2 regions of the Clostridium paraputrificum AGR2156 genome follow, and region 2 is predicted to be linked to the other one. Evidence: a T-box and tRNA genes for the amino acid it is inferred to sense, from the RefSeq annotation. Region 2 holds a T-box; the other holds one or more tRNA genes.
The links. A T-box is a leader RNA that pairs with one kind of tRNA and senses whether it is charged. The one in region 2 lies ahead of pheS (phenylalanine--tRNA ligase subunit alpha), so its partner is inferred to be a tRNA-Phe.

Region 1 (6,253 bases), on a different contig from region 2:
CACCTTATGCAAAGGAAGATGATGTAATATTTAGGATTACTGCTAGAGGTAAGAGTGAAGAAGATGGAAGAAAACTTATAGCACCTGTAAAAGAGGAAATGAAAAAAGTATTTAATTTAGATTGCTATGGAGAGGGTGAAGAGCTAACAATCGAAGAAGTTCTAGGAAAATTGTTAGTAGATAGAAAACTTACCATATCAACAGCTGAATCTTGTACAGGTGGAATGATAGCTAGCAGATTAATTAATTATCCAGGAATATCTGAGGTGTTTCTAGAAGGTGCTGTAACTTATTCTAATGAAGCAAAGGAAAGAACTCTAAATGTAAAGAAGAAAACTTTAGATACTTATGGAGCTGTTAGTGAGGAAACAGCAAAGGAAATGGCTATTGGTATATCAAAAAGAACTGGTTCAGATATATCGGTTGTTACAACAGGAATAGCAGGTCCTGGTGGTGGTTCAGAAGAAAAACCTGTTGGATTAGTATATATAGGGCTATATTATAAAGGAAAGGTAAAAGCATTTAAATATATATTTAATGGAAATAGGCATAATGTAAGAACTAAAGCTACTGTTACAGCATTAGATTTAGTTAGAAGGGAAATTTTAAAGGATAATTAGTTATTAAAAGTGAAACAATCCCTCTTATGCTTAATAAAAACACAAAAGGGATTGAAACGTATATAAATAAAATGGGGGAGAGGCGATTATAAAAAGCGTCTCGCTTCATATATAATTATTTCCTCAGTATACAAGAATTATTCATAAAATAGGAGAGAGAGATGAGTAAATTACAAAGATCTAACATATATTTCTTAATTTTAGTGCTATTAACAATATTTTTACCTGAATATTTAATAAAAACATATTTGTTAATAGGGATAAAAGATATAAGAATAATGCAATTTTTAAATCACGTTATTTTATTTTTAGTACCTGCAATAATTTATGTTGTTGTTACTAAAGTAAATATAAAGGAAACATTTAGATTAAATAAAATACATTTAAAAGACTTATTATTAATAATTTTAATTGCATTTGTTTGCTATCCATTAATGGGGTGCATATCTGCTATATCTCAGATGTTTTTTACAAATAATATAGGAACATTTATGGCTGCTATTGCAGATACTCCATATTGGGCTATGTTATTACTTATGGCAGTTACCCCTGCAATAACAGAAGAGATAACTTTAAGGGGAGTTGTTCTATCAGGATATGATAACCAGTCTAAATTTAAAGCAGCACTAATAACAGGTATTTTATTTGGTATATTTCATATGGATTTTCAACAGTTTTTATATGCTGCAGTATTAGGTTTTATTTTTGCATATATAGTTAGAATTACAAATAGTATTTTTTCCTCAGTAATAATGCATTTTATAATTAATGGAATATCAGTAACTGCGCAAAAGGTATTGTTTTCTGCAGAAGAATTAATTTCTCAAGTAGTAGAGGAACCATCTTTAATGGATTTAAGTTTTAATATGAAGCTTACTTATATGTCTACTTATATATTAGTAGGAGTAGCTTTCGGAGTATTGGTATATAAGCTTATTCATAAACTTGAAGTATGGAACATAGAAAGACAAGGAGTACCAGATGAAATTGGTGAATCTAATTATTTAAGAGATGTAAGTGATGAACCTAAGGAAAGTGTAATCAATTGGTCTTTTATATTAATTGTAGTAATATATTTAGCCTTTATGATTTATGATGTATATATTAGATAATAAAAAAGCTATCTTCTATGATAGCTTTTCTTATATTTAAGTATTGACTAAGATTATACTTAGAGATTTATTAATAACTATTGTGGGATAGCATTAAAACTAAAAACTTTTAGTAATATTTCTTGAATTATTATAAAACAAAGAGAAATCACTTTGCTTTACCCAACCTCTAGAGTTTATGTTGCTATCTATAGGTAGTGCAACATAGAACCATGTATCTCTTAGAACCTCAGCTTTATCTAAAATTTTGACTTCCATTTTTACCTGTGTTGTTTGAAGTAGGTTTGAACTTTCTATAGGAGCAATCAAAACATTAGATTTTTCTTTAAGTAAACCAGTATAGTTCGTCGGTATAAGATATTTTATTTGAATAGATTCCTTAGTTCTAGTAAATTTAGAAAGTTTAGATCTTAAGTTATTGTTTTGGCTATTTGCAACTAAAAGTTGATGCTTTAAGATTGATTGTTTTCTATCAAAATAAAATATTGTTATAATAAGTGCTATAAGTAAAATTAAAAATATAATATACTTCATAGAAATGCTCCTTAATAGCTATACAATATAAATATATTTATCTATTAACAAAACATACCTAAAAGATAAGTTACTATTTAAAAAAATTAACTGCTTTTCCTAATACTTTTCCAATGGAGTCATGAATAACAAGGTTAGCTTTATTATCAGCAGTGGTTGAACTCTTATTTATAAGAATTAGATTCTTGCCTTTAAAATAATTAATAAGTCCAGCTGCAGGATATACAACTAAAGAAGTACCTCCAATTATAAGTGTATCAGCTTTAGAGATTGCGCTTATTGCTCCTTGTATAGTAGACTCATCTAATCCTTCCTCATAAAGAACTACATCAGGTTTTACAGTTCCGCCACATTTAGAGCATATAGGAATTCCATCTGATTCTAAAATAAACTTTTCATCATAAAATTCATGACAGCTTATACAATAGTTTCTTAAGACAGAGCCATGAAGTTCAAATACATTTTTAGATCCAGCTGATTGGTGTAAGCCATCAATGTTTTGAGTAACTATAGCTTTAAGTTTACCCATTTCTTCAAGTTTGGCTAAAGCTATATGTGCCTCATTGGGTTTAGCATTAGGATATATAAGTTTTGATTTGTAGAAATTATAGAATTCCTTTGGATATCTTATGAAAAATGTATGTGAAACCAGTTGTTCAGGAGTAAATGTAATATTTAGTTTTTCATTAAAAAGACCATTAGAACTTCTAAAGTCAGGAATTCCGCTTTCTGTTGAAACACCTGCTCCACCGAAGAATACTATATTGTTACTATCTTTAAAAATTTGAATTAATTTTTCTATTTCAGTATTCATAAAATCATCTCCATAAATATTTATAATTTTATTATTGCACAAATATAATAAAAAATAAAACATACAGAAATTTGGTGTTAAAGATAGCTTTAAAAGTAAATAAAAAAAGTTTTACTTACATAATACTTTCAAATATGTTAAAATAAAGATACAACGAGTAGTTTTTGCAACGTAAGTCCTGTTGTGAAGGCTATTTTTTTTATGTTGGCGTAATTTTTTTAACTGCCTAAGTTAACTCTATATAAAGCTATTAGTAACTTCAGGTAATTAAAGTTTTATGTAAGGAAGGAGACGATTTTATGTTTAAGGTTAATGATTACGTTATGTATGGAATGACAGGAGCATGTAAGGTTATTGATATAAAGAAGGAAAAGTTCATGAACAATGAACAAAAAGAATGCTACGTGTTAAGTCCTATTTACTCTAAAAATATGACAATAAAAATTCCAGTAGATAATAAGAAAGTAATTATTAGAGGTATACACTCTGAAGAAGAGGTAGAGTCATTAATGGAGAAAGTGTCTGATATGGATTTATTTTGGGTAGACAATGATAAAGAAAGATCAGAAACATTTAAGTCAATGTTGAAGAATGGAGAATGTGAAGATTTAATCACAATAGTTAAGAGCATTTACTCCAATAAGAAGAACAAGGTGTCAGGTAAAAAGACAAATAAAAATGATGATGAGGTTATGAAGACAGCAGAAAACTTATTGAATGAAGAATTTTCAATTAGTTTAGGAATAGAGAAAGAAAATGTTAAGTCTTATATACTTAGTCATATTAATCAATAATATAATCTTACGGTAAAAAGATGGTGAATTAATGAATATCACCATCTTTTTGATTTCTAGTCCATAATTAGAAAAGCTTTATAGAATAATATGATTCTAATTAATAATATAGATAAGTTATACATATAATTAATAAGTAATATTGTAGTAAGGAGTAGATTGATGAGCATATATGATTTGTCTGGAGAGCAGCTTTTAACTTTATCTTGGCTTATTGCAACAAAAAGTGTACAAGGATTATCTTTAGCTGAACAAGATGTTTTAGGATATTTTTTTACATCAGTAGGTGAAAATATCTTATTAATACGTGCTCAAAATGAATTGCTTACAGATGTACGTAATGAAAGAGGAATTAATACAGAGGGTAGAAGTGAGGGATTTTAAAGAAAAGTAGAAAAAGTAATTGACATAATTTAATTATATATATATAATACTAATTGTATCTGGTGATGATGGCATAGAGGAAACACTCCTTCCCATACCGAACAGGAAAGTTAAGCTCTATAGCGCCAATGGTACTGCATGGGAGACTGTGTGGGAGAGTAGGACGTTGCCAGGTAGATATGGCTCGATAGCTCAGTCGGTAGAGCAGAGGACTGAAAATCCTCGTGTCCCTGGTTCGATTCCTGGTCGAGCCACCAGGAAAAAGCACTAACTAAAAGTTAGTGCTTTTTTTATTTAAATTATTATGAAATAAATTTGTAACTAATAGTTAAAGATTGTGTAATGACTAGTAGTGAGTATATAGGTATAATAATAGTGAAAGAAATAAAAGGTTTAACAAAACTTACAAAAATGTAACAATTTATTTATTAAAAAGTAATAGATAACTCTTTACAAGGTAATTATAAAAATGTATAATAATAAATGTAGTCAATAATAATACTAATCAATCTTTAAGTTTTGCTTAAGGAATACTTAAGAAATTGAATTTATAATAAGTTTTGTAATTAATAGTATTTAGGAGATGAGTAAAGTGTTAGACAAATTAAGCCTGACAGATAAAGAATGTGAATATTTAGCAAAAGGTATTGCAATTGGAGTTGGGTGTGGAGTTTTTGTAGGAGCTATAGTAGGTAATGTTGCATTAACATTTTCAATTGGTGGTGTTGCAGGAATAATAGGCTCTTTATTTTACTCATGGCATATGAAAAGAAGAAATAAAGCTAAAAAGTCAATTAATATAGATTAAAACCCCCTGTATTTAAAGAATAGAATCACACACATAAAAAGAAACCTTACTTAATAAAGTAAGGTTTCTTTTTATATGTTATCAATTTGCCAATCAATTTCTTGTTTATTAATACTTTTTAAGAATTCATTAGTTTTAGAAAAAGGTTTGCTTCCAAAGAATCCTCTTGTAGCTGAAAGAGGACTTGGATGTACTGATTGTATTATGTAATGTTGAGGGTTAGTTATAAGTTTCTTTTTACTTATAGCGTTATTACCCCATAAAATAAAAACTATAGGGTCTTTTCTTTCATTTAATTTAGATATTATCTTATCAGTGAATATTTCCCAACCCTTATTTTTATGAGAATTTGCTTCTCCAGCTCTTACAGTTAATACTGTGTTTAATAAAAGAACTCCCTGATCTGCCCACTTTTTTAAGTATCCGTTATTAGGAATAGAACAACCTATATCAGTATGTAATTCTTTATATATGTTTCTTAAAGAAGGTGGTGGTTGTATACCTGGCTTTACAGAAAAGCTTAATCCGTGAGCTTGATTTGGACCATGATAAGGATCTTGACCTAAGATAACAATTTTCACATCATTATAGTCTGTAAAATGAAGAGCATTAAAAATATCATATGCATTTGGATATATGGTTTTTGATTTATACTCCTCTATAAGAAATTGTCTTAATTTTTGATAATAGTCCTTATCAAATTCATCTTTTAATACAGTATTCCAATTATTCTTTAAAATTTGATTCATTTTATCACCCCTAAATATTATAACACAAATCGGCTTAATTATTGACTTTAGCTATGTTGAGATTAATATATTGAATATTCTTTATATATATAATTTTCTCTAAAAGTAAAAAAACATAACCTTGCGTATCTATATAAGAATAAATAAGTAAAAACTGTATAAAAGCTAGTATATGAAGGATAATACAGATAAAATCAATAAATATAATTAGACAAATTTCTTGTATGTGATAAGATATGTCTTGTCCTTACGACAGCGGTAAACAACTTAAAACAAATGACTCAAAAAAATTCAAAAAAAGTTGTTGACAAGTTTCGATGAGGATGTTAAGATAAGCAAGTCGCTTGAGTGCGACACACAAATTGGTCTTTGAAAATTGAACAGAATATAAGTTAAAAACCAGCAATTCTTTTTTACGAGTAAACTTGAGAAATCAAG
Region 2 (6,253 bases):
ATCAAAGATTTGAAACAATGGGAAATATAAAATCAGAAGATGGGTTAATGGTTAAACTGTTTATTACTAAAGATTCTAATAACAAATTAAAGTTAACTTCTTATGAGACAGAACCAACTTGGGTATATAAATATGTTAATGCTTCTGGAAAGACAGTCTATAATATATTACCTACAAATAAAATTCTAAAATCAAATGATATAGAAGGCCTTAGTGAAGATGTCTTTAACAGAGTTAAAGATTCAAATAAGTCTACTAACGAAATTATAAATAGTTAAATTAAAGCAGTATATTTGCTCTAAACAAATATACTGCTTTTTAAATATCTATGAGTTGGGTGGATATTATTTATGTCACTTGGAACGTAGCTACGGAACATGCAGAATAAATATCCATCTAACCTTTTAAATTATCTTAATTGAGCTCCTAATTTATGCTCTAATGCTTTTAATATCTTATCATGAACCTTATTTACATCATTATCAGTTAATGATTTCTTAGGATCTCTATAAACTATTGCATAAGCTATGCTCTTCTTTCCTTCTTCAATTTGAGCTCCCTTATATATATCAAATAGAGTTATCTTTTCTACTAAAGGACCTCCTGCTTTTCTTATAGCCTCTTCAATGTCACCAACAAGAACAGAATCGTCTACTAATATAGCTATATCTCTTGTTGCTGCTGGGAACTTAGGAATAGGTGTATACTTCTTAACTGTTTCAGAAGCTTCATATAGTAAATCTAAATCTAATTCAGCAATGTAGGCTGCAACATCTAGTCCATAAGCTTCTTGTACATCTGGATGTATTTCTCCAAACACACCTGCAGACTTACCTCTTAATTGAATTCCAGCAGTTTTACCTGGATGGAAGCTTGGATTTTCACTTTCACGTACAAATCTTGCCTTAGTTATTCCTAATCTATCAAGTACATTTTCTACAACACCCTTAAGGTCTAAGAAATCACAGTTTCCATACATACCAATTGTTAAAACATTCTTTTCTGTTGGTAACTTGTTGTCATCTTCATTCTTAAGATATACTTTTCCTATTTCAAATAATCTCGCATATTCATTGCTTCTAGAATAATTTCTTCCTAAAGAATCCATCATTGATGGTATAGTTGAAGTTCTCATTACAGAGTAATCTTCTCCTAAAGGATTCTTAATTTTAACTACATCTCTTAATGGTGAATCTTCTGGCAATCTAATTTTATCAAATACCTTTGGTGATACAAATGAATAAGATATAGATTGATTTATTCCTGAAGCTATTAAAGCATCAACTACAATACCTCTTAATACTTCATTTTTGTGTTTGTTTTCCCTTGTTGGTGTTTCATCAAATACAGTAGTAGGTATTTTATCATATCCGTAGATTCTTGCTACCTCTTCAGCTATATCTTCTTTTATAGCTATATCAACTCTAAATGTAGGAGATGTAATTTCTAAATCATCACCATTTATTGTTGTAGGCATATCTAAAGAATCTAAGTATTTCTTCATATCCTCTACAGGTATTTCTGTACCTAAGAACTTATTAATCCAACTAGCAGAAACAGTTAAATGACCTTCTTCTTTCTTATTTGGATATAGGTCTATAGTTCCTTCCATTACATCTCCAGCACCTAATTCACATACAAGTGCACATGCTCTATTAATAGCTAATTCAGCTAGGTTTGGATCTATATCCTTTTCAAATCTTGCTGAGCTTTCAGTTCTTATTCCTAGTGCTTTTGAGTTAACTCTTATATTAGTTCCATCGAAATTAGCACATTCAAATACTACTTCTGTAGTACCTTCTTCTATTTCAGAGTTTAATCCTCCCATTATACCTGCAAGACATATTGTTCTGTCTCCATCCTTAATGCAAAGAACAGTTGAATTTAATTCTCTCTCTTGCTCATCTAAAGTAGTGAACTTTTCTCCATCCTTAGCAGTATCTACAACAATCTTCTTTGATGTTATTTGTCTAGCATCAAAGGCATGCATTGGTTCTCCAATTTCAAGCATAACAAAGTTTGTAATATCTACTATATTGTTTATAGGTCTAATACCTGCTTCAAGAAGTCTTTCTTGCATCCAACCTGGAGAAGGAGCTATCTTTACATTTTTTACTCCTCTTGCCATATATCTGTTGCAAAGGCTACTCTTTATTTCCACTTCTAACTCATCATTTATATTCTTTGAAGATTTTGTTTCAAAGCTCATGTTTGGCATTTTGTAAGTAGTTCCTAAAGCTGCTGCTGTTTCCCTAGCCATACCAACCATGCTTAAACAATCTGGTCTATTAGAAGTTATATCAAAATCTAATATTGCTTTATTAAGCTTAAGATACTCTTTAATATCCATTCCTACAGGAGCATCTTCAGGTAAAATCATTAATCCATGAACTGGTTCATCTCCAGCAATTCCAAGCTCTTCTTCTGAGCAGAACATACCGTTAGATACGACCCCTCTCATCTTACCTTTCTTAATTTCAGTTCCATCTGCTAAAATAGATTTATGAAGAGCTACTGGAACCTTATCCCCTTCCTTCATGTTTGTAGCAGCTGTAACTATTTGAATTTCTTCTGTTCCTATATTTACTTGACAAACATTTAATCTATCAGCATCAGGGTGTTTTTCTATCTTTAAAATATGACATACAACTACATTCTTTATATTGTCACCTTGTATTTCTACTTCTTCAAGTTGAGAACCTGTTAAAGTCAGAATATCACCTAATTCTTTTGCATCTACATTTATATCAACATAATCATTTAGCCAATTATATGGTACTTTCATTCCCTTATCCTCCTCTAGAATTGATTTAAGAATCTCATATCACTTTCATATAATAATCTGATATCATCTAAGCCATAGCTAAGCATTACCATTCTATCTATACCAAAGCCAAAAGCAAATCCGCTATACACTTCTGGGTCTATACCACAGTTTCTTAATACATTTGGATGAACCATTCCACAACCAAGTAATTCTATCCAACCTGATCCCTTACATACATTACATCCTTTTCCTCCACATACATAACATGAAGCATCCATTTCAGCTGATGGTTCTGTAAATGGGAAATGGTGAGGTCTAAACTTAGTTTGAACCTTATCTCCAAACATCTTCTTTGCAAATAGTTCTAAAGTTCCCTTAAGATCTGCAAATGTTACTCCCTTAGCTACAACTAACCCTTCCATTTGATAGAATATTGGTGAGTGTGTAGGGTCTACTGCATCTGATCTATAAACCTTACCTGGAGATATCATCTTTATTGGTGGTTCTTGATTCTCCATAGTTCTTATTTGAACTGGTGAAGTTTGAGTTCTTAAAACTATATTATCATTAATGTAGAATGTATCTTGTTCACTTCTAGCTGGATGGTTTTTAGGAATATTTAAAGCTTCGAAGTTATAGTGGTCTAATTCTACTTCTGGACCATCTTCAATTGAGAATCCCATAGATATAAATATATCCTTAATTCTTTCAAGAGTTAATTCTAGTGGGTGTCTCTTTCCTAATACATTCTTCTTTCCTGGAAGAGTAATATCTATAATTTCATTTTGAAGTTTTTCATTCTTTTCCTTTTCTTTTATAGCGTTAATAGCTGCATCTAGTTTTTCTTCAACAACCTTCTTAACATCATTAACCATCTTACCAACTATAGGTCTTTCTTCTTTTGATAAACCACCCATACTTTTTAAAATAGTTGTAAGTTCACCTTTTTTACCTAAATACTTAACTCTTATATCACTAAGAGCTGTACTGTTACTTGCTTCTTCAATTTCTTTTAAAGCAACTTCTTGAATTTGCATTAACTTTTCTTGCATTTTTATTCTCCTTTCTTCTTTACCTCTAGGGCCATTGAATACTTCATAGAAAATTCTCTATAAAATAAAAAACCGTCCCTAAAAAAGGGACGGAATATCCGCGTTACCACCCTAATTGGTTCTATAAAAATAGATACCCAACTCTAGTTAATTTAACGGTTCCCCGCTAACTACTACTATTATTTCATAGTTAGAACTCCTGAGCGAACTTCAATATAATTCTCTATAAAGAGGCTTTCAGTCTATGTCCTCTTCTCCCTGAAAAAGTTCCTTATATTTACTCTCTCAATCATAGTTTATTTAATATTCTATTACTTTCCTATTATACAAATGTTTTTCTAAAAATTCAACTGATTCTGCCTAACTTTTTCATAAATCACTATCGAGGTAGCTATTGCTACATTTAATGACTCTGCTCCTCCAGGCATTGGTATTTTAACTTTCTTATCAGAAAGGCTATATACTTCTTCACTTACACCATTACCTTCATTGCCTACGGAGATAATAATCTTCCCGCTTAAATCTTCTTTAAAGAAATCCTTATTCCCTTCTAAGGATGTAGCTAAAAGAGAAAACCCCTTATTTATTAAGGATTTAGTAATAGTAAAATCACTATCCTCTAAGATTATTGGAATATAAAACATAGATCCCATTGTAGAACGTATAGTCTTTTCATTATATATATCAACAGTTCCCTTAGTTAGAATTACACCATCCACACCTGCTGCATGAGCAGTTCTAATGATAGTACCTAAATTACCAGGATCTTGAACCTTATCACATAGAATATAAAAACTACCTTCTTTGTTTAAGTCAACTTCATTCATCCTAACAACTGCAACAACCCCTTGAGGTTCTTCAGTTGAGCATAACTCTCTTAACAAGCTATCTTTCAATGTATAAAGTTTCATACTATTTGTTATATATTTCCCTAAATACTCTTCAAACTTGTTTTCTTCTAGCCTATGGCTTATAAAAATATATTCTATAGGCAGATTTGCTTTACAAGCTTCTTCTATTAACCTAAATCCCTCTATTAAATACTTAGAGCTCTTATTTCTTCCTTTTCTCTCTTTAAGCTTTTTGGTTTCTTTAAATAAATTGTTATCTTTACTTTCTATAAGAACCAAAGTTTACACCTCAATTATTTAAATTTAACTATTACACCTTCAAGATTTGCTAAATCTTGAGCTGACCCTATAGCAACAATAATATCTTTAGATTCAACAGTATCATCTGCTGAAGGAGTAAGATTAATTTCATCACCTTTCTTAATAGCCATTACATTTATTCCGTACTTACTTCTAAGCTTAAGCTCTCTTAATGTTTTATCTTGCCATTCATCTAAAGCTTCAATTTCCATTATACTGTAATCAGGTGATAATTCTATATAATCAAGTATACTTGATGAAACCAAATTATGAGCAACTCTAACTCCCATATCTTTTTCTGGTAGAATTACCCTATCAGCACCAATTTTATATAATACTTTTGCATGCAAATCACTATTTCCTTTAGCAATTATATATTTTACACCTAATTCTTTTACTAATAGTGTTACCATTACGCTTGATTGGATATTAGCACCTATTGTAACTACTGCAACATCAAAATTTCTAAGACCTAATGTTCTTAATGCATTTTCATCAGTTGCATCCATTTGTACTGCATGAGTAACACTATCTGATATATCTTGAATTAAATCCTCATCTTTATCTATAACCAAAACATCATTTCCTAAAGAATATAATGTTTTAGCTACTGATGCACCAAATCTTCCAAGTCCTATTACAACAAATTGTTTATTAGCCATAAAATCATCCCCTAACCTATTAATATCTTTCCTTCTGGGTATTTATAATCAACTTTTTTCTTTCTATTAGTAAGTGCAAGAGCAACAGTTAGTGGACCAACTCTACCAAAGTACATCATTATCATTATAATAATTCTACCTACTGTACTTAATTTTTGGGTTACACCTGTAGTTAACCCTACTGTAGCAAAGGCCGAAGTTGCTTCATATAGTAAATCTATAAATTCTATTCCTTTTTCAGTTACTGATAATAACATTGTAACTACTATTATTAATCCCACTGCTATTATCAATAATGCAAAAGCCTTATATACTAATTCCTTGGCAAATCTTTTTCCAAAGGCTTCTGTATCTTCTCTACCTTTAATTACACTTATAACTGTAAGTATTATCAAACCAAAAGTTGCTGTTTTAAGACCTCCAGCTGTTGATCCTGGTGATCCTCCAATAAACATTAATATTATTGTCAAAAACTTACCAGCTGTTGTCATTCCATCTGTAGATATACTATTAAACCCTGCTGTTCTTGGACTAACAGATGCAAAGAAGGAATTTAACAACTTATCTTTTAATCCCATGCCACCAATAGTTTCTGGATTGCTATACTCTATAAAAAACATA

Region 1: it has a tRNA-Phe gene. The T-box ahead of pheS (phenylalanine--tRNA ligase subunit alpha) is inferred to sense a tRNA for this amino acid. The anticodon was not compared.

Annotation. Positions count from the first base shown of each region.
Region 1 covers NZ_KE384122.1:13,784-20,036, forward strand. Annotated here, with positions in the region: gene G594_RS0114645 (competence/damage-inducible protein A) at 1-620, shown strand, start outside; gene G594_RS0114650 (type II CAAX endopeptidase family protein) at 782-1,732, shown strand; gene G594_RS0114655 (hypothetical protein) at 1,832-2,266, opposite strand; gene G594_RS0114660 (NAD-dependent protein deacylase) at 2,340-3,080, opposite strand; gene G594_RS0114665 (CarD family transcriptional regulator) at 3,380-3,874, shown strand; gene G594_RS0114670 (hypothetical protein) at 4,037-4,258, shown strand; rRNA gene rrf (5S ribosomal RNA) at 4,317-4,433, shown strand; tRNA gene G594_RS0114680 (tRNA-Phe) at 4,440-4,515, shown strand; gene G594_RS0114685 (hypothetical protein) at 4,851-5,066, shown strand; gene G594_RS0114690 (uracil-DNA glycosylase) at 5,138-5,815, opposite strand.
Region 2 covers NZ_AUJC01000005.1:30,249-36,501, reverse strand. Annotated here, with positions in the region: gene G594_RS18385 (CapA family protein) at 1-278, shown strand, start outside; gene pheT (phenylalanine--tRNA ligase subunit beta) at 410-2,785, opposite strand; gene pheS (phenylalanine--tRNA ligase subunit alpha) at 2,800-3,819, opposite strand; T-box leader at 3,902-4,121, opposite strand; gene G594_RS0105280 (TrmH family RNA methyltransferase) at 4,158-4,949, opposite strand; gene G594_RS0105275 (potassium channel family protein) at 4,964-5,632, opposite strand; gene G594_RS0105270 (TrkH family potassium uptake protein) at 5,644-6,253, opposite strand, start outside.